DNA from 3 places in the Methylotenera sp. L2L1 genome. Region 3 is predicted to be linked to each of the others. Evidence: predicted binding sites of a transcription regulator. Region 3 holds the regulator's gene; each other region holds the start of a gene.

Region 1 (5,369 bases), 360 kb from region 3:
CTGATGCACCACTTAATATATTGCCGCTGCTATCTGCAGCGTAGCCTGTTAAACGTTTGTTTGCAGAATCTACGATAAAACCATCTCTATCTAATTGAAACTGACCATTACGTGAGTAAGTAATGGCGCCATTTGATGACATGCGGAAAAATCCGTTACCATTAATCGCAATATCCAAGGAGTTGTTAGTGGCGGTAATATTGCCTTGAGTAAATTGCTGGGCGACTGTGCTTAAGTTTGTACCAATGCCGATTTGGGGAGCGCCACCACCAGTAATTGAGTTTGCAAAAACATCTGCAAACTGCGCGCGTGCCTGTTTAAAGCCTACGGTATTAGAGTTTGATACGTTGTTGCCAATAACGTCTAATTGTTTAGACGCTGCGTTAAGACCGCTTAAACCTTGTTGAAAACTCATGCCATTCTCCTTGGAGCTATATTAATTAATTTGCTAACGTCTAAATTTGCGATGCGTTGTTAAAATATTTCTTTTACTGCGGTCGTATCAACGGTCATTAAATTACTCAAGTTCAGTTTAACGCCTGTTGGGTAGTTGGAAATGCTCAATACTTTTGCAAAGCTGAGGTTGGTAGACTCGGCTACGTTGCCGCCTATCGTTGCATTTACCTCAAATTTATAATTACCAGCAGCAGCGGCAACGCCATCATCTTTAAAGCCATCCCAAGTGAGTGGGGTAGTACCAGCATCTTGTTTGCCAAGCTCGATGGTTCTAATGGTGACACCAGAACCATCTTTGATATTTACCGTCACTTTATCTGCGCCAATTGGTAATTCAATGCCAAAATAACCACCTTCACCAGCAGTTTGAATGGTGTCGCCAGGGGTGAGGACGCTACGACCTATCAGGTTTGATGCTTGATAAGACTGTCCCATTTGTACATTGTTAATTAACGTTTCTAATGTACTGTTTAACTTATCGATACCAGTCACCGTTGAAAGTTGTGCCATCTGGCTCGTTACTTGCGCGTTATCCATAGGGTTAAGCGGATCTTGATTTCTCATTTGCGTCACGAGCAGTGTCATGAATCTATTTTGAGCATCGTCAACTGACGTTGCAGTGCTGCTTTGTCTGTTGTTCACAGCGTCTAATAGCGCTTGTGAAGGTGTATTGGCTGTATTGACAGTAGTCATTTAGAGGCTCCTTGTATTTTGTACGCTTAAGTGGGTATCAGTTTTGGTAGGTGCTTAAACAACTAAGACTGACCTATAGACAGTGTTTTCATCAACATTGTTTTTGCTGCATTCATGGTTTCCACATTGTTTTGGTAAGCACGAGAAGCAGAAATCATGTTCACCATTTCCTCTGTCACGTTCACGTTTGGCATGCTGACATAACCTTTGTCGTTGGCTAGTGGGTGTTTTGGGTCGTACAGCATTCTTGGTGGTGAGTTGTCTTCAACTACCTTAGTCACCTTTACACCGCTTGCATCAGCGGATTTGGAAGGCGTTGCACTAAAAACTACTTGTTTTGATTTGTAAGGAGTGCCGTTAGCGCTAGTTGCACTATCTGCGTTTGCAAGATTGCTGGCGACGGTGTTTAAACGTTGAGCTTGTGCGCTCATTGCTGAACCAGAAATATTAAACACGTTAAATAATGACATCGACTTCTCCTTGAAATTTCCCTGCTAATTACACAACTACAGCACTGCTAAACACTTACACTATAAACACTGGCGCTAATTTACTGCCCCTGAATTGCTGACAGCATTTTTTTGAGCTGTCCGTTAATCATGATGATGCTAGCCTCGTAGCGGATTGCGTTGTCTGCAAATTGATTGCGCTCTACATCCATATCCACGGTGTTACCATCTACACTGCCTTGAATGACAGGTCTAAAAAGTGCGTCGCCACCAATGCTAGAAGGTTTACCATCTAGGTGCTTGGCTGAAGTTTTGCTGGTATTAAAAGCTTCTTTATTAGATGCACCTGCCATTGCACTCTTCATCGCAGCATTGAAATCTAAATCACGCGCTTTATAGTGAGGTGTATCTGCATTGGCAATGTTTGCGGCAATAAGTTCTTGACGTTGACCACGTACTCTTAGTGCGTTTTGGTGAAAACTTAACGCTGCATCTAATTTATTAATCATGTTTATTTCCTTTTGCTAACTGCTTAAGTTTTCAGGGTTTTCTTAAAAAATCACACTAAGTAATTTAAACTTAAACCATTAAGTAAAACTTTTTATTGCCGATATCACACTTGTAAGTAATTCTAATGCTTGGCGCAATCTTTGATTGAATAAGAAGAGGGGTATTTATTGCCCTTTTCTTAGTTTTGCTAGACAACTGTGTCCGTAGAATGCACGTTGAATCTTTGTAGACTGCATTGGAATTCGACATGTCCTGTTTTATGTATCATTTACCATTGAAATTGCTTGTAAATATAAGATTGAAATCATGTATGGAGAGTGGTCGGCTGAGCTTTATGGTGTTAATGGCTACTTTAATGCTTGGCAGTAGCTATGCTTCAAATGCTGCAACCAATCAAGCTAGCTTAAATAAGCAATATCCTAAACAAGATTTGTCATTAGTTAAAGTGAAAGTAGCGGAGTTTCTGCAAACGCAAACAGTAGGCTATCCTGGTAAGGTAGCTGTGCAGGCAGGGGCTATTGATCCGAATTTAAAGTTGGTGCAGTGCCAAGATTTGCAGGTGTTTTTACCTTCAGGCAGCCGTGCATGGGGTAAAACTAGTGTTGGTGTACGCTGTAACACACCTAGTGCCTGGACAATTTATGTGCAAGCCACTGTTAGCGTGGTTGCGCAGTATTTGGTTGCTGCTGCACCATTAGCGCAGGGTAGGGTTGTGACGCATGAGGACTTGTTGTTTCAAACCGGTGATTTGACGCAGTTGCCAGCTGGAATTTTCACTGATATGGCACAAGCACTTGGACGCATTGTGAATATTTCGATGAATGCCGGTACTGTGCTTAGGCAAGAAATGTTAAAGGTTTCACCTGTTGTGCAACAAGGGCAGACTGTGATGATTACTTCAGCTGGTAAAGGCTTCCGTGTCTCTGCTGAAGGTAAAGCCATGACCAAGGCGAATGAAGGGCAAGTTGTGCAAGTTAAAGTGGCTAATGGCCAGGTGGTGAGCGGCATTGCGCGCCAAGGTGGTCAAGTGGAAGTTGTTTTTTAGCTGCTAATGTTTAGTGATAGCGACATAGTTAGTTTAAATTATTGATAAACATTGTTTATTTTTAGAAAAAAAGCTAAAGTTCGCTTAAACTATGCCGATATCTGCATTAAGGATGCGTGTATACGTATAAGCAGGTTAAGCAAAAAGGATGAAATGCCATGAAAATCAATGAGACAATTAAAAACACCGCTGGCTTGGGTCTTGATAAAGCAAGTGTCGAAAAAGCGAATGCGGCTAAGATTGAGGCTGAGGTTAAGCAAAAAGCAGGGAAATCTCAATCAGGTGAGAAATCTTCTGGTAATGTGACTTTGTCACCACTATCAGCTAAGTTACAAACTTTAGAAACCAAAGTAAAAGCAAGTAATGTTTATGATGCTGAGAAGGTTGAAGCCATTAAATCAGCTATCGCTGGTGGTCAGTTTTCTGTCAGCTCAGAAAAAGTTGCTGATGGTTTAATTGAAACCGTGAAAGATTTACTAACAAGTCGTTTTGCTTAATTATCATCATGGCTAACACATCTTCCAATCAACCTGTCACTTTTGCACAAGATGCTTTATTAGTAGCAGAGTTGATTGCGTTGCTCGAGCGTGAACAAGCGCATTTGGTAAAAGCGGATGTTGATGCAATAGAAGCAATTCTGGAAGAAAAGTCATTGTTGCTGCAGCGCTTGAATCTCGCAGCGAAAGCACGCTATCAGTTATTACAAGCGCACGGTTTTACATCCAATGAGTCTGGCATGAGTGATTGGGTTGAAAAGCAGGCAAAAAAAGATATCACGACCGCTTGGGTTAATTTCCAAAAATCTCTTGCACAAGCAAAAGAGCTTAATCGATTAAATGGCACTTTAATTAGTAAGCATTTTAATCGTAACCAAGAGCTACTGAATCACTTGCAGGGTAATAATGATGCAAACTCAGTGTATGGCCCAGATGGCCAAGCTAAGTCAAAAGGACCTTCCCGTTCTGGTTTGATTGTTTAGCAGTTTCATATCGCTTCAAATTAGGCAGTCTTGCTGCTTACACTCTCTAACATCAGGCATTTTCTAGCCTCGCGGCCTTTCCCTTAAATAGTTCATAGTTGGCTAGTATTTAGCTATTTACAGGCTTGGTCTGAAATGGTTTTTTTTGAGTAGTCGTGCCTGTGCGCCTATGCATGTTGATAATCGAAGTATCTAGTGCGTGACTGCAGCTGTTTTTCGGTGCTAGTGTGATGGTCGATGAGAGGTGTTGTTAGGCTTGCCAAGCATCAACTGGTTCTGGTAGGTGCTAGGTTTATTGGTACGATGAGTAATCAACGCCGCTTGCTTGCTCTTCTAACACTTGCAAAAATGCGTCGCCGTATCGTGTCAGTTTTGCTTGGCCTACGCCGCTAATCTTACCCATTTCAGTGAGGCTGCTTGGGTGATGGTTAAGAATTTCAAGCAGTGTGCTGTCATGGAAAATCAGGTAGGGTGGTACACCTTGTTCTTTTGCAAGTTCAGTGCGTTTAGCCTTTAGTGCTTGCCACAATGGATCATCTGCAACACCAGCATAGGCTTCTTTAACCTGTGCACCACGCTCAACCTTGCTCACACGTTTGGTAACTTCATGGTCTTGGCGTAGCCATACGCTTACTTCACCACGTAAAATAGGGCGAGCGGTTTCACTGAGACGTAGTCCACCAAACGCATCCATGTCAGTCTCTAAGTATCCATTTGCAACTAGTTGCCTAAAGACGCTACTCCATTGTGCTTGTGATAAAGTCTTTCCAATACCAAACGTACTTAGTTCTTGATGGTTAAATTGTTCAACTTTAGGTGTTAGTTTCCCAAGTAGTACGTCAATCAGATGTACTACGCCGAATCTTTGACCTGTACGATATACACATGACAGTGCCATTTGTGACGCTTGGGTTCCATCCCAATTGTCTGTAGGTGTCAGGCAATTATCACATTGCCCACAGTCGCCTGGGTGTTGTTCTCCAAAATAGTGCAATATGGTTTGGTGTCTGCATGCAGTTGATTCGCAGAAACCGAGTAGTGCATCCAATTTCTGGCGTTCTACATGTTGACGTTCAGGAGAGGCATCGCTGTTTTCCAGCATTTGTTTCATGTTGACTACGTCACCCAGACCATAGGTCATCCAAGCGTTGGCTGGTAAGCCATCTCGGCCTGCACGACCAGTTTCTTGGTAGTAGCCTTCCATGCTTTTTGGTAAATCCAGATGTGCAACGAAGCG
Region 2 (5,369 bases), 510 kb from region 3:
TATTGAAAGATGCGCCAATTTTGCTATTAGATGAAGCGACCAGCGCACTGGATTCTGAAGTAGAGCAGGCGATTCAAGCCAGTTTGTATGATTTGATGCAAGGGAAAACTGTTGTGGCCATTGCGCATCGCTTATCGACCATTGCCGCGATGGATAGGCTGATTGTGTTGGATGAGGGTCGAATTGTAGAAGAGGGTGACCATCAAGCGCTAATTAAGCAAGGCGGCCTCTATGCGACCTTATGGGCACATCAGAGTGGTGGTTTCCTAGGAGAGTAATTGGGTGAGTAAGATTTTTGGTAAATATTCCGGCAGTAATTTTATTGTTAGTTTTTAATAATACTTAATGTTCGGAGCTAAATATGTCTGTAACAAATGAAGTTAGACCACTCTTGCCACCATTTAGCCCGCGAAACAGCCATACAGAAAGTACGTTTAGCAGAGGATGGGTGGGGTAGCTGCGACCTGCAACCTGTATCACTTGTTTACACTCCAGAGTGAAAGTGACCATGAGAAAATTGTACGAGTTTCGCACGTTCAGAATCAAGAAAGTCGCGCTATATCCATGTACTTGGGTGACTTCCTGAGCCGAAACTACCGCACAGGCTCTATTGGATAAGCAAATGATTTATTCTAGCCAGCCGCTTATGCTTTTGGTGTTTCATCAACCACCATGCGTGAGCGCACCCGAGCCCAGTCCATGTCCCGCACCATTTCATTGAGGCCGCGCGCTGTCACTGATGGAAGGGCCGAGTCTGGGATGTTGGACGATGGCGAAACTTTCGGCTGCACAAAATTGCTATAGATTACTTTGCCTGAGATTGCTTGCATTAGTTCATCAAGGCGGGTTTTCGCCAAAGCTAAGCCTTGACCATTCTCGCTCAGCTTAAGGCCGGGTATATTCTGCTGGGTGGTCGTTATGCCAGAATCATAAACCGTCGCTAGCACTTTACCCTCTGACACCACTTGCGCATAGATCTGATCGGGATGCTGATTGGCGTAGCGCGCGCCAGCGGCCTCGCGCAGCGCCGTCTGCTCGTCGTGCAGTTTAAGTTCCTCAATCTGAGCTGGTGTGGCTGAAATAACAAAGTTCGGATTCTTCTTCGCCAGTTCGGCAATGGAAATGACCGTACCTTGCACGCGGTAAGGGTTGGCGGAATCTATGCGGGACATATTGGTCTGCTCCAGTGGTAGGTAATACCGTTAAATTAGTCCTGTTAAAGGATTGCTGGGAAGGAAAAATAACCTGCCACGCCACATCCGGTAATCCAGCCTAGTTTATACTAGTTTGTTCCGGAACCTGAAGCCATTTCAATCCTCAATATCTAGACGTTAAATAAAAGGCCTCTATAAAGATCTCTATATGGAACACTTCATTACTTAATCGAAAAATAATTGTGTTGCGATATATTGCAATGTTGATACATAGCGCGTCAACATGAATTTTATTTGAAGTGAATGGTCGCCGCTCACTACTTATTTAGAAGTTTTAAGTGCGAAGTTAAGTATTTAATTAGCCATAGCGTGGCTTGCTAGCCTATTTTGTGAAAGGGCGTGAGCCAATTGTTGAGTTTTTAACTCGGACATGGGTACGTGAATTGGAGTATCGCTTAATCAAAGAAATATGAGCATTTGACCAAACCATATCGCAGTACGATTTGCCTATGAGTGGCATAATGATTTAGATATTGTTATACCAATAATCGTGGTTATTCACTAAAATCTTGGTTATTAACAACGGATAATATGAATTTATATTACGGGCGGAGCATTTGCAATCAATATTGTGGCAATATGCAAATGCTCATTTCATAGGCGCTATACAAACAACGCGCCTAATGTCATGAAGTGAAAAGCTTCTTAAGCGCGTTCTCTTACTACTAAGCCTTGCAATCTGCCTAGCGTTTTTGAGAAGGCTAACACCTCTTCATTAGGAATTTGTCTGATCGTTTTTTGCGTGGCTGTATCAATGACTTTTACAATCATGCGTCCAGCTTCTTCATCCATGGAGAACTGAACTGTTTGTAATGCAGGTGCCACTAGCTCATTCAGTTTGTTCACTGCGGCAGTCAACATTGCTTTATTGGCTTCAGTTGAAGTTCTGTTTTCCGTTGTTTCTGCAGATTTTAGTGCTGAGCGATTAGCGTTAGCAGCCTGAGCAACTGATTTGGCATCGGTTGTTTGTTGCGTGCTGATTGGCATTTTTATGCCGCCGTAAGCATCTAGTGGAGAGTTGAACATGTTAGCCCTTAAAAATCGTGTCTTAAATTGTTATTGGTTAATAAATTAAGTTAAATCTTGCCGTATCTCATAGGTCTTTATCGGCAGCAAATTTAGATAATTTAGGGCTAGTATCAAAAATAATTGAAAATAATTTAATATTTTTATAAGTTATTAATTTATTCAATCACTTACACTGATTATTTTTTTAATATTTTTTATATTATTCTGAGATTTTTGGATTAAAACATCACATATCTATCTCGGTATCTAAATTATTCACCATTAAAACTACTATTTAAGCTTACTCTCTAAGTCTTTCATTATTGATTTATTCGTTTAATTCTAAGTATTCATATATCAATGATAAGAATCAGGTGTTATGCGTGGGTAGTATTTTTCTGTGCATAAGGTAGCATTCTGTTTGTACACATTAAGATAATCGGAACGTTATGAAGCTTTATGAGCAACTTGCTAATTCTATTGCTCAATCGATTCAGGAGGGTGTGCTTTGCCGTGGAGATAAGCTTCCTTCAGTGCGCCAAGCCAGTGCAAGTCGTAGCGTCAGTCCTGCCACTGTATTAGAGGCTTATTATCTTTTAGAAGCGCGAGGCTTGATTACTGCGCGTGAGCGCTCCGGTTATTTTGTGACGAGCGGTACTGTCAGTATCCCATCTTCGCCAGCGCCAGCTACTCTCAATCAATTAGAGTCAACGCAAGTGGATGTCAGCGAACTTGTATTTGAAGTGCTGGAATCTATTCGGCTCAAAAGTGTTGTGCCTTTGGGGTCAGCGTTTCCTAGCCCGTTATTATTTCCCAGGGCTAGTCTAGCCAAGACCATGGCGTCAAGTGTTCAGATTATGGATCCTTGGGCAAGTGTTGATAATTTAAGTGCTGGTGATATTAATCTTAGACGCCAGATAGCATTGCGCTACATGATTGATGGTCTGCATGTGACAACTGATGATATTGTTGTCACTAATGGTGCTTTGGAAGCATTGAATCTATGTTTGATGGCGGTTACCCGCCCTGGTGATACTGTTCTCATCGAATCCCCCACTTTTTATGCAGCTTTGCAATCCATAGAGCGTATTGGTTTGCGCGCTGTCGAGATTCCTAGTCACCCTAAAGATGGCATTGATTTAGCCGCCATGGAGCGTGCTATTCAGCAGCATCAGCCTAAAGCCTGCTGGTTGATGACTAATTTTCAGAATCCGTTGGGAAGTTTGCTCTCGAATGAGAAGAAGCAGGTATTGGTGGCGCTTATCACGCAATACCAAATCCCCTTGATTGAGGATGATGTTTATGGCGAGTTATACTTTGGTGATAAACGTCCGATGCCAGCCAAGGCGTTTGATACAGAAGGCTTGGTGATGCATTGCTCGTCATTTTCTAAATGCCTTGCGCCGGGCTATCGAGTGGGGTGGGTTGCCCCTGGCAGATATGCCAAAGCATTAGCGCGGCTGAAGTTAACCACAACCATCTCTGCATCTGTGCCGGCACAGGTGGCAATTGCCAAGTATCTGCAAAAAGGTGGATATGACAAGCATTTACGCAATTTGCGCCATACCTTATTGGTGAATCAAATCAAGTTTGTAGAAGCCATTGAGCGCTATTTCCCGGAAGGAACGTGTTTGACGTTACCGCAAGGTGGATATTTCTTATGGGTGAAACTGCCAGATGATGTGAATGCGCTTGAACTGCATAAGCTCGCACTGAGTAATGGTATTAGTATTGCGCCTGGCCCTATATTTTCTGCACAGCGTCACTTCACCAGCTATGTTCGCCTGAATTACGGACATATTTGGGATGCGCGTATCGAGGCGGCATTGTCAACGCTAGGTACTTTAGTATTCGGGATGATGAGCTCATCATCGACATAGTGCCACAGCTCATCTGTTATGCTTTTTTTATCTGCATCTGTCTCTGTTATTAATTGTTTCCAAACCTTAAGCTTTAGTCACTGTTAAAAATAATCATTTGGCTGTTTATCAACGCTAAATTTTTAAGGTGATTAAATGTATATCTATGATGAAATAGATCAGAAGTTGGTGGAGCAGCGTGTCGCCCAGTTTAGAGGGCAGACGCAACGGTTCCTTAATGGCCAGCTTACTGAAGATGAGTTTCGTATTTTGCGTTTGCAAAATGGTTTGTATATTCAACGGCATGCACCCATGCTACGCGTAGCGATTCCTTACGGCATGCTAACCTCAAAACAACTGCGTGCTTTAGCGTATGTTGCTCGGCGTTGGGATAAAGGTTATGCCCACTTAACTACCAGACAAAATATTCAGTTCAACTGGCCTAGGTTGGAAGATGCTCCGGATATTCTAGCTAAGCTTGCAACCGTGCAGATGCATGCGATTCAAACAAGTGGCAATTGTATTCGTAATACGACAACAGATCATTTTGCGGGTGTTGCGCATGACGAAATCATTAACCCACTCATCTGGTGTGAAATCATTAGGCAGTGGTCAATGTTACATCCGGAATTTGCATTCTTACCGCGTAAATTCAAAATTGCAGTGAGTGGGGCTAAGGCAGATAGAGCCGCGATTGGTGTGCATGACATAGGTCTGCAAGCAATTGAGCAGGATGGTGTCTTCGGATTTATGTGCTTTGTAGGCGGTGGCTTGGGTAGAACACCTATCGTAGGCAAGCTCATCAATCCGTTTGTTGCTTGGTATGACTTGTTAACTTATTTGCAGGCGACACTACGTGTGTACAACCTTCATGGCAGACGAGATAACAAATATAAAGCACGTATCAAGATACTTGTAAAAGACCTCACACCAGAAGTGTTCGCACAACAAGTGAATGAGCAGTGGGCACTCATTAAGGGTGGGGCTGACACGGTGACTGAAGACTTTGTGCGCAGTATTGCCAATAAATTTTCATGGCCGGTCTATGACACGGTGAGTGAAAATGATAACGCTGTCATGACCCAACATTTGGCGTCTAATGTTGCGTTTGCAAGATGGTTCCGTACTAATGTTCATCAGCATAAGGTTTCAGGATATTCAGCAGTGACCGTCTCACTAAAGGCGACGGGCTCTGCTCCTGGCGATATTACGGCTGACCAAATGGAGGTGCTTGCTGAAATGGCTGATAGCTATGGGTTTGGTGAGTTGCGTGTCTCTCATGAGCAAA
Region 3 (5,369 bases):
CAGACCCTGCTTTTGGTTTACCAGCGGTATGGATTGATGCAGGTATTCGCGATGAAGCACAAAGCATGGGATACACGGTGGTTGATGCTGGCACTGTTATCGCAACGCATTTAAACCACATTATTTCCATGCATGCAGCTGAATTGCTAGGTCGTCAGGAAGTACAGCAATTACTAGATCACATTAGCAAAGAGTCTCCTAAACTAATTGAGGATTTAGTACCTAAACTCATGCCACTCGCTATCGTGCAAAAAGTGCTACAGAACTTGCTAGTAGAAGGTGTTCATATTAGAGACATGCGAACAATTGTTGAAACACTTTCAGAACATGCAAGCCAGACTCAAGATACCAATGATTTAACTGCATTAGTGCGTGTGCAACTTGGACGCGCTATCGTGCAACAACTATTCCCTACAGGCAATGAAGTAACGGTCATGTCACTGGATAACAACCTAGAACGCCTATTGCTACAAGCGATGCAAAATAACACAGGCGGCTCAGCGATGGAGCCAGGTATGGCAGAAACGCTATCTAGACAAGCTGAAGAAGCAGCCAGACAACAAGAACAAATGGGCTTAACGCCTGTGTTATTAGTCTCTGCTCCACTTAGAGCAGCTCTAGCTAAATTTCTGCGCCGTGCTGTACCCAATCTCCGTGTACTTTCACATGAAGAATTGCCCGACTCAAAAACAATACGCGTCACTAGCCTAATTGGAGGTTCTGCATGAACATTAGACGATTTTTCGGTAAAAGCTCACGCGAAGCGCTAACAATGGTCCGCAAAGAGCTGGGAGATGACGCTGTGATTCTTTCTAATCGGGTAGTAGCGGGCGGTAATGAAATTATGGCTTTTAGAGAAGATGAGATGAATGCAATGGTTAATGATAACCAAGCCGTGCATGCGTTTAATTACGAACAAGCTAAACATCATGATGAGCCAACGGCATTATTATCATTATTGAATAAGAGTGCTCGTGAAGAACATCAACACTTTGATGCTAAAAAAATAGATAGCCAATCAAAAAGCTCAAGCACGCAAACACATATAAATGATGCTCACCGACATGCCAGTGCAGGCAATGTCGCGACTAGTAAGCAAATGGCATTCATGCTTAATGAGATGCGCAATATGCGTAATGTGATTGAATCGCAACTTGCTACGATTGCTTGGAGCAATGTTCAGCAACGCGACCCGATTAAATCTGAAATACTTGGTGCACTATTGGGGGCTGGCTTTAGTCCTGCATTATCAAGATATTTAGCAGAAAAACTACCTGAGAATTTAGATAGCAAAAAAGCAAATGCCTGGGTGAAGTACATCCTAGGTAAAAATCTGCATACCATCGAGAATGAAACCGAGGTGTTAGACCAAGGCGGTGTGTTTGCCTTAATTGGCCCTACCGGTGTAGGCAAAACCACAACGACAGCCAAGCTTGCAGCGCGTTACGTCATGAAACACGGCACACAAAACCTAGGGCTAATTACAACGGATGCATACCGGGTCGGCGGTCACGAACAACTCAGAATATATGGCAAGATTTTAGGTGTCATGGTTTATGCTGTTAAAGATGAAACAGACCTTGCTATTGCACTCAATGAACTGAAAAACAAACACACCATTCTGATTGACACCGTGGGTGTAAGCCAGCGTGACCGTATGGTAACGGAACAAATTGCACTGCTTTCGAGCAGCAAAACACCTATAAAAAAATTACTGTGCTTAAACGCGACTAATACTGGTGAAACGCTCACCGATGTTATTCAAGCCTACAAAGGGAAAGGTCTTGATGGCTGCATCATCACTAAACTAGATGAAGCTGCCACTATCGGCAATGCGCTTGATGTCATTATTCGTGAAAAATTAAAGCTTTACTACACCGCTAATGGACAGCGTGTTCCTGAGGATATCAACTTAGCAAATAAAATAGAGTTGATTCATTTGGCATTGAACTTAAAGTCGCCTGCAAATCGTCCGTTTCAATTCTTAACTGAAGAATTGCCATTTGTCATGGGACAAGCCAGTAGCACTGGAAACATCTCTCAACTAGCGGAGATTTAACCATGTCAAACTTCAATAATAGCGTCATGCATAACGATCAAGCTGCAGGATTAAGACGTATTATGGCAAAACCAAAGCCTAGAGTTGTGTCTGTTTTATCCGCCTTACCCTCACAAACACAACCGCGTCTAATCACAAACCTAGCAACTTCTATCGCGAATCAAGGCAGCGATGTGCTCGTCATGCACGCATCAGAGCATACGCTTGAACAAAGCTATGAGTTAGATCAGTCCCCTTCACTTCTAGATGTTATTCAAGAAAAACATATCTTACAGCAAGCAATTAAATCAACTAGCCATGGCTTTTTAAGCGTTAAATTAATGCAAAAGCAGCTATTAGCTAATGCAAATGACAACCATACCACTAGTCAGCTTAATCTGCTTTTCAACCAATTGGCCCAGCAATACGACATGGTGTTAGTGGACACAATGCTCAACAAAGCTAACACGCTGCCTTTACACAAACTCAACGAAAGTGAGATTATTATTCAGCTCTCACGCAAGCCTGAGTCTATTACCCAAGCGTATTCACTGATTAAACAAGTATGCGGTGAACTTGGTAGACGTTCTTTTGGTATCATTGTAGATGATTCAACAGACGCACAGGCGCAAGTAGTATTCCGCAATATATCGCAAGTAGCAAAACGCTTTATGCAAATTGAATTAGATTTTTTTGGTGCAATTCCTGCTGACAGTCATTTAAACCGCGCTTCCAAATTAGGACGCTCAGTCATTGACGCATTTCCGCTTGCTATCGCATCCACTGCATTAAAGCAAATTGCACAACGCTTAGATGACAAGCATGATAATATTTTTAACAATAAACAGGCATCATACAACTAAGCTAAAGACGATTTATGTACACAGCGCATGGGAAAAAAGATCAAAAAGACGTTTTGCTGGATCAGCATGCTATCTTAGTTAAAAAACTCGCTTATCAATTAAAAGCCAAGCTTCCACCTAGTGTAGAGCTTGATGATTTGATTCAAGCTGGCATGATGGGTCTGCTAGATGCGGTTAATCGTTATGAAGACACCCACGGCGCACAATTTGAAACATATGCCGCACAAAGAATCAGAGGCGCCATGCTGGATGAGCTACGCAGTTCAGATTGGTTGCCACGTAGCATCCGTAAAAACATGCGTGATGTTGAACATGCCATTAGCCAATTAGAACAGCAACTTGGCCAACCCCCTACTGAAAATGATGTTGCTAAAAAACTGAATTTATCTCTCGCTGAATACCACGAAATGCTTGGTGACTGTAGCGGACACCAACTGGTTTACTATGAAGACTTTCACGAAGCAGAGAGTGGAGAACATTTCTTAGATCGCTTTCAGTCTGACCACGACAGTGACCCCATTAAAGGCTTGCTCATCGGTGACTTCAGAGATGCACTGATTGCTGCGATAGATTCGCTACCTGAGCGAGAAAAAATCTTGCTGGGTTTATACTACGAACAAGAGTTAAACTTAAAAGAAATTGGTGCGGTAATGAGCGTTTCAGAATCCCGTGTATGTCAATTACATAGTCAGGCAGTTGCAAGGCTACGTGCTAACTTAAGAGAGAAGTCATGGACTGGGGCAGCATAATCGGCCTAATCCTTGCTGTTGCAGGGATTATACTAGGGCAAAAACTTGAGGGCGGGAACGTTGGTTCGCTGTTGCAATATGCAGCTTTTCTTATCGTGATGTTCGGCACCTTTGGTGCGGTACTTGTACAAACACCAGCCAAAACCTTCATTCAAGGCTTAAAAATGCTAAAAAAAGTATTTAAAAAGCCAGTTGATGACAAGAAAGAGCTTTTCAAACGCATTTTGGTCTGGAGCAATTTTGCACGTAAAGAAGGTATTTTCATGCTGGAGCCTTTCTTAAAAAGGGAAACTGATCCCTTTATTATTAAAGGCATGCGCTTGATGATTGATGGTACTCCTCCAGAAAAAATTCGCGAGATATGTGCGATTGACATCTATTTCCATGAGGTTCAAATGCGTAGTGCTGCGAAAATTTGGGACGCAGCTGGCGGCTATGCGCCGACTGTGGGGATTTTGGGCGCGGTACTTGGCCTAATTCATGTGATGGAGAATTTATCCGACCCAAGCAAGCTAGGTAGCGGTATCGCTGTCGCATTTGTGGCCACTATTTATGGCGTTGGCTTTGCCAATTTGATATTTTTGCCTATTGCAAACAAGTTAAAAACACACATTCAAGCAGAATTAAAAACACGTGAAATGTTACTCAACGCATGGGTGTCTATTGCCAATGGCGATCACCCTAGAATTGTTGAGGAACGCTTAGACAGCTACCTAGACAAACCACACTAGTCGCCAATTAACTTAATTATAAACTATGTCGAAACTCATCCGTAAAAGAGTAGAAGAGGATCAAGATAACCATGAGCGATGGTTAGTCTCTTATGCTGACTTTATTACGCTTTTATTCGCATTTTTCGTCGTCATGTACTCTATTTCTTCCGTAGAAATAGGTAAATACAAACAACTCACTAACTCTATCGGCACGGCTTTTAGCGGTAATGGTAGCTCTGGTGTCAACCAAACAAGTACAGAAAAAGGCCTAGGCGCGCGAGGCGTCACGGAAACTAACACCACATCAATCATCAAACCACTTCCACTAAGCCATTTATATACAGAAAAAATGCGCAGAGAGCGTGATTCCATGGCCAAAACTGGGGCTGAGGTATCTAACAAACTGGCACCAATGATTGCAGAGGGTAAGATTCAAGTCATACAGACTAGCCGTGGTATCCGTATTGATATACAAGATAACTTGTTATTTAGTGCCGGTTCTGCTGATTTATCAATGGCGGCCAATGCAATCATTAGCGAAATTGTTCCGTTAATTAAAAATAATCAACGAAAAATACAGGTAGAAGGTCACACAGACAACACACCTATTCATAACACTACGTTCTTCTCTAACTGGGAACTTTCTGCAGTGCGCGCCAGCAGTGTTGTGAGACTGCTAAGCACTTTAGGTATCAGCGAACAGCGCTTAAGTGCAACTGGTCTAGGCGCATCACAACCGATTAGCGAAAACGAAACAGAAACAGGTCGTGCAAAAAACAGACGTGTATCTATCATCATTACCTATGAAGTACCTACGCAAGAGGACACCTCCAATGTGATTGTGCCTCAGGCATCTGCCCTAGCACCTAAAGCGCAAACAGTACCGAAAGCTCCCAATTAGAGTCGATATCGCGGCTGTTTAATACAACGTACGTGGTTTAATACAATGTATGTGTAGTTTGATTGCTTTGCTAACACCAAAATTGCTAGCATCAAAAAATAAAAG

The links. Region 3 encodes FliA, which starts transcription of late flagellar genes. Its sites were predicted from a motif close to CTAAAGTTNNCNNAAANNNTGCCGATANNA; they were not measured.
Region 1: a site for FliA is predicted at 3,227-3,256, ahead of flgM (flagellar biosynthesis anti-sigma factor FlgM). Genes of this name have one in related genera too.
Region 2: a site for FliA is predicted at 2,316-2,345, ahead of FG24_RS11770 (flagellar protein FlaG). Genes of this name have one in related genera too.

What each region holds. Positions count from the first base shown of each region.
Region 1 covers NZ_JQMG01000001.1:2,346,200-2,351,568, reverse strand. The annotation lists gene flgE (flagellar hook protein FlgE) at 1-415, opposite strand, end outside; gene FG24_RS11125 (flagellar hook assembly protein FlgD) at 475-1,149, opposite strand; gene flgC (flagellar basal body rod protein FlgC) at 1,212-1,619, opposite strand; gene flgB (flagellar basal body rod protein FlgB) at 1,700-2,107, opposite strand; gene flgA (flagellar basal body P-ring formation chaperone FlgA) at 2,419-3,153, shown strand; gene flgM (flagellar biosynthesis anti-sigma factor FlgM) at 3,312-3,650, shown strand; gene FG24_RS11100 (flagella synthesis protein FlgN) at 3,659-4,132, shown strand; gene recQ (DNA helicase RecQ) at 4,425-5,369, opposite strand, start outside.
Region 2 covers NZ_JQMG01000001.1:2,498,971-2,504,339, reverse strand. The annotation lists gene FG24_RS11780 (ABC transporter ATP-binding protein) at 1-278, shown strand, start outside; gene FG24_RS12690 (DUF1348 family protein) at 375-500, shown strand; gene FG24_RS11775 (hypothetical protein) at 645-1,172, opposite strand; partial or broken gene FG24_RS12590 (DUF1348 family protein) at 1,541-1,624, shown strand; gene FG24_RS11770 (flagellar protein FlaG) at 1,860-2,240, opposite strand; gene FG24_RS11765 (PLP-dependent aminotransferase family protein) at 2,672-4,102, shown strand; gene FG24_RS11760 (nitrite/sulfite reductase) at 4,238-5,369, shown strand, end outside.
Region 3 covers NZ_JQMG01000001.1:1,989,918-1,995,286, reverse strand. The annotation lists gene flhA (flagellar biosynthesis protein FlhA) at 1-728, shown strand, start outside; gene flhF (flagellar biosynthesis protein FlhF) at 725-2,059, shown strand; gene FG24_RS09435 (MinD/ParA family ATP-binding protein) at 2,062-2,901, shown strand; gene FG24_RS09430 (RNA polymerase sigma factor FliA) at 2,916-3,650, shown strand; gene FG24_RS09425 (flagellar motor protein) at 3,632-4,381, shown strand; gene motD (flagellar motor protein MotD) at 4,407-5,264, shown strand.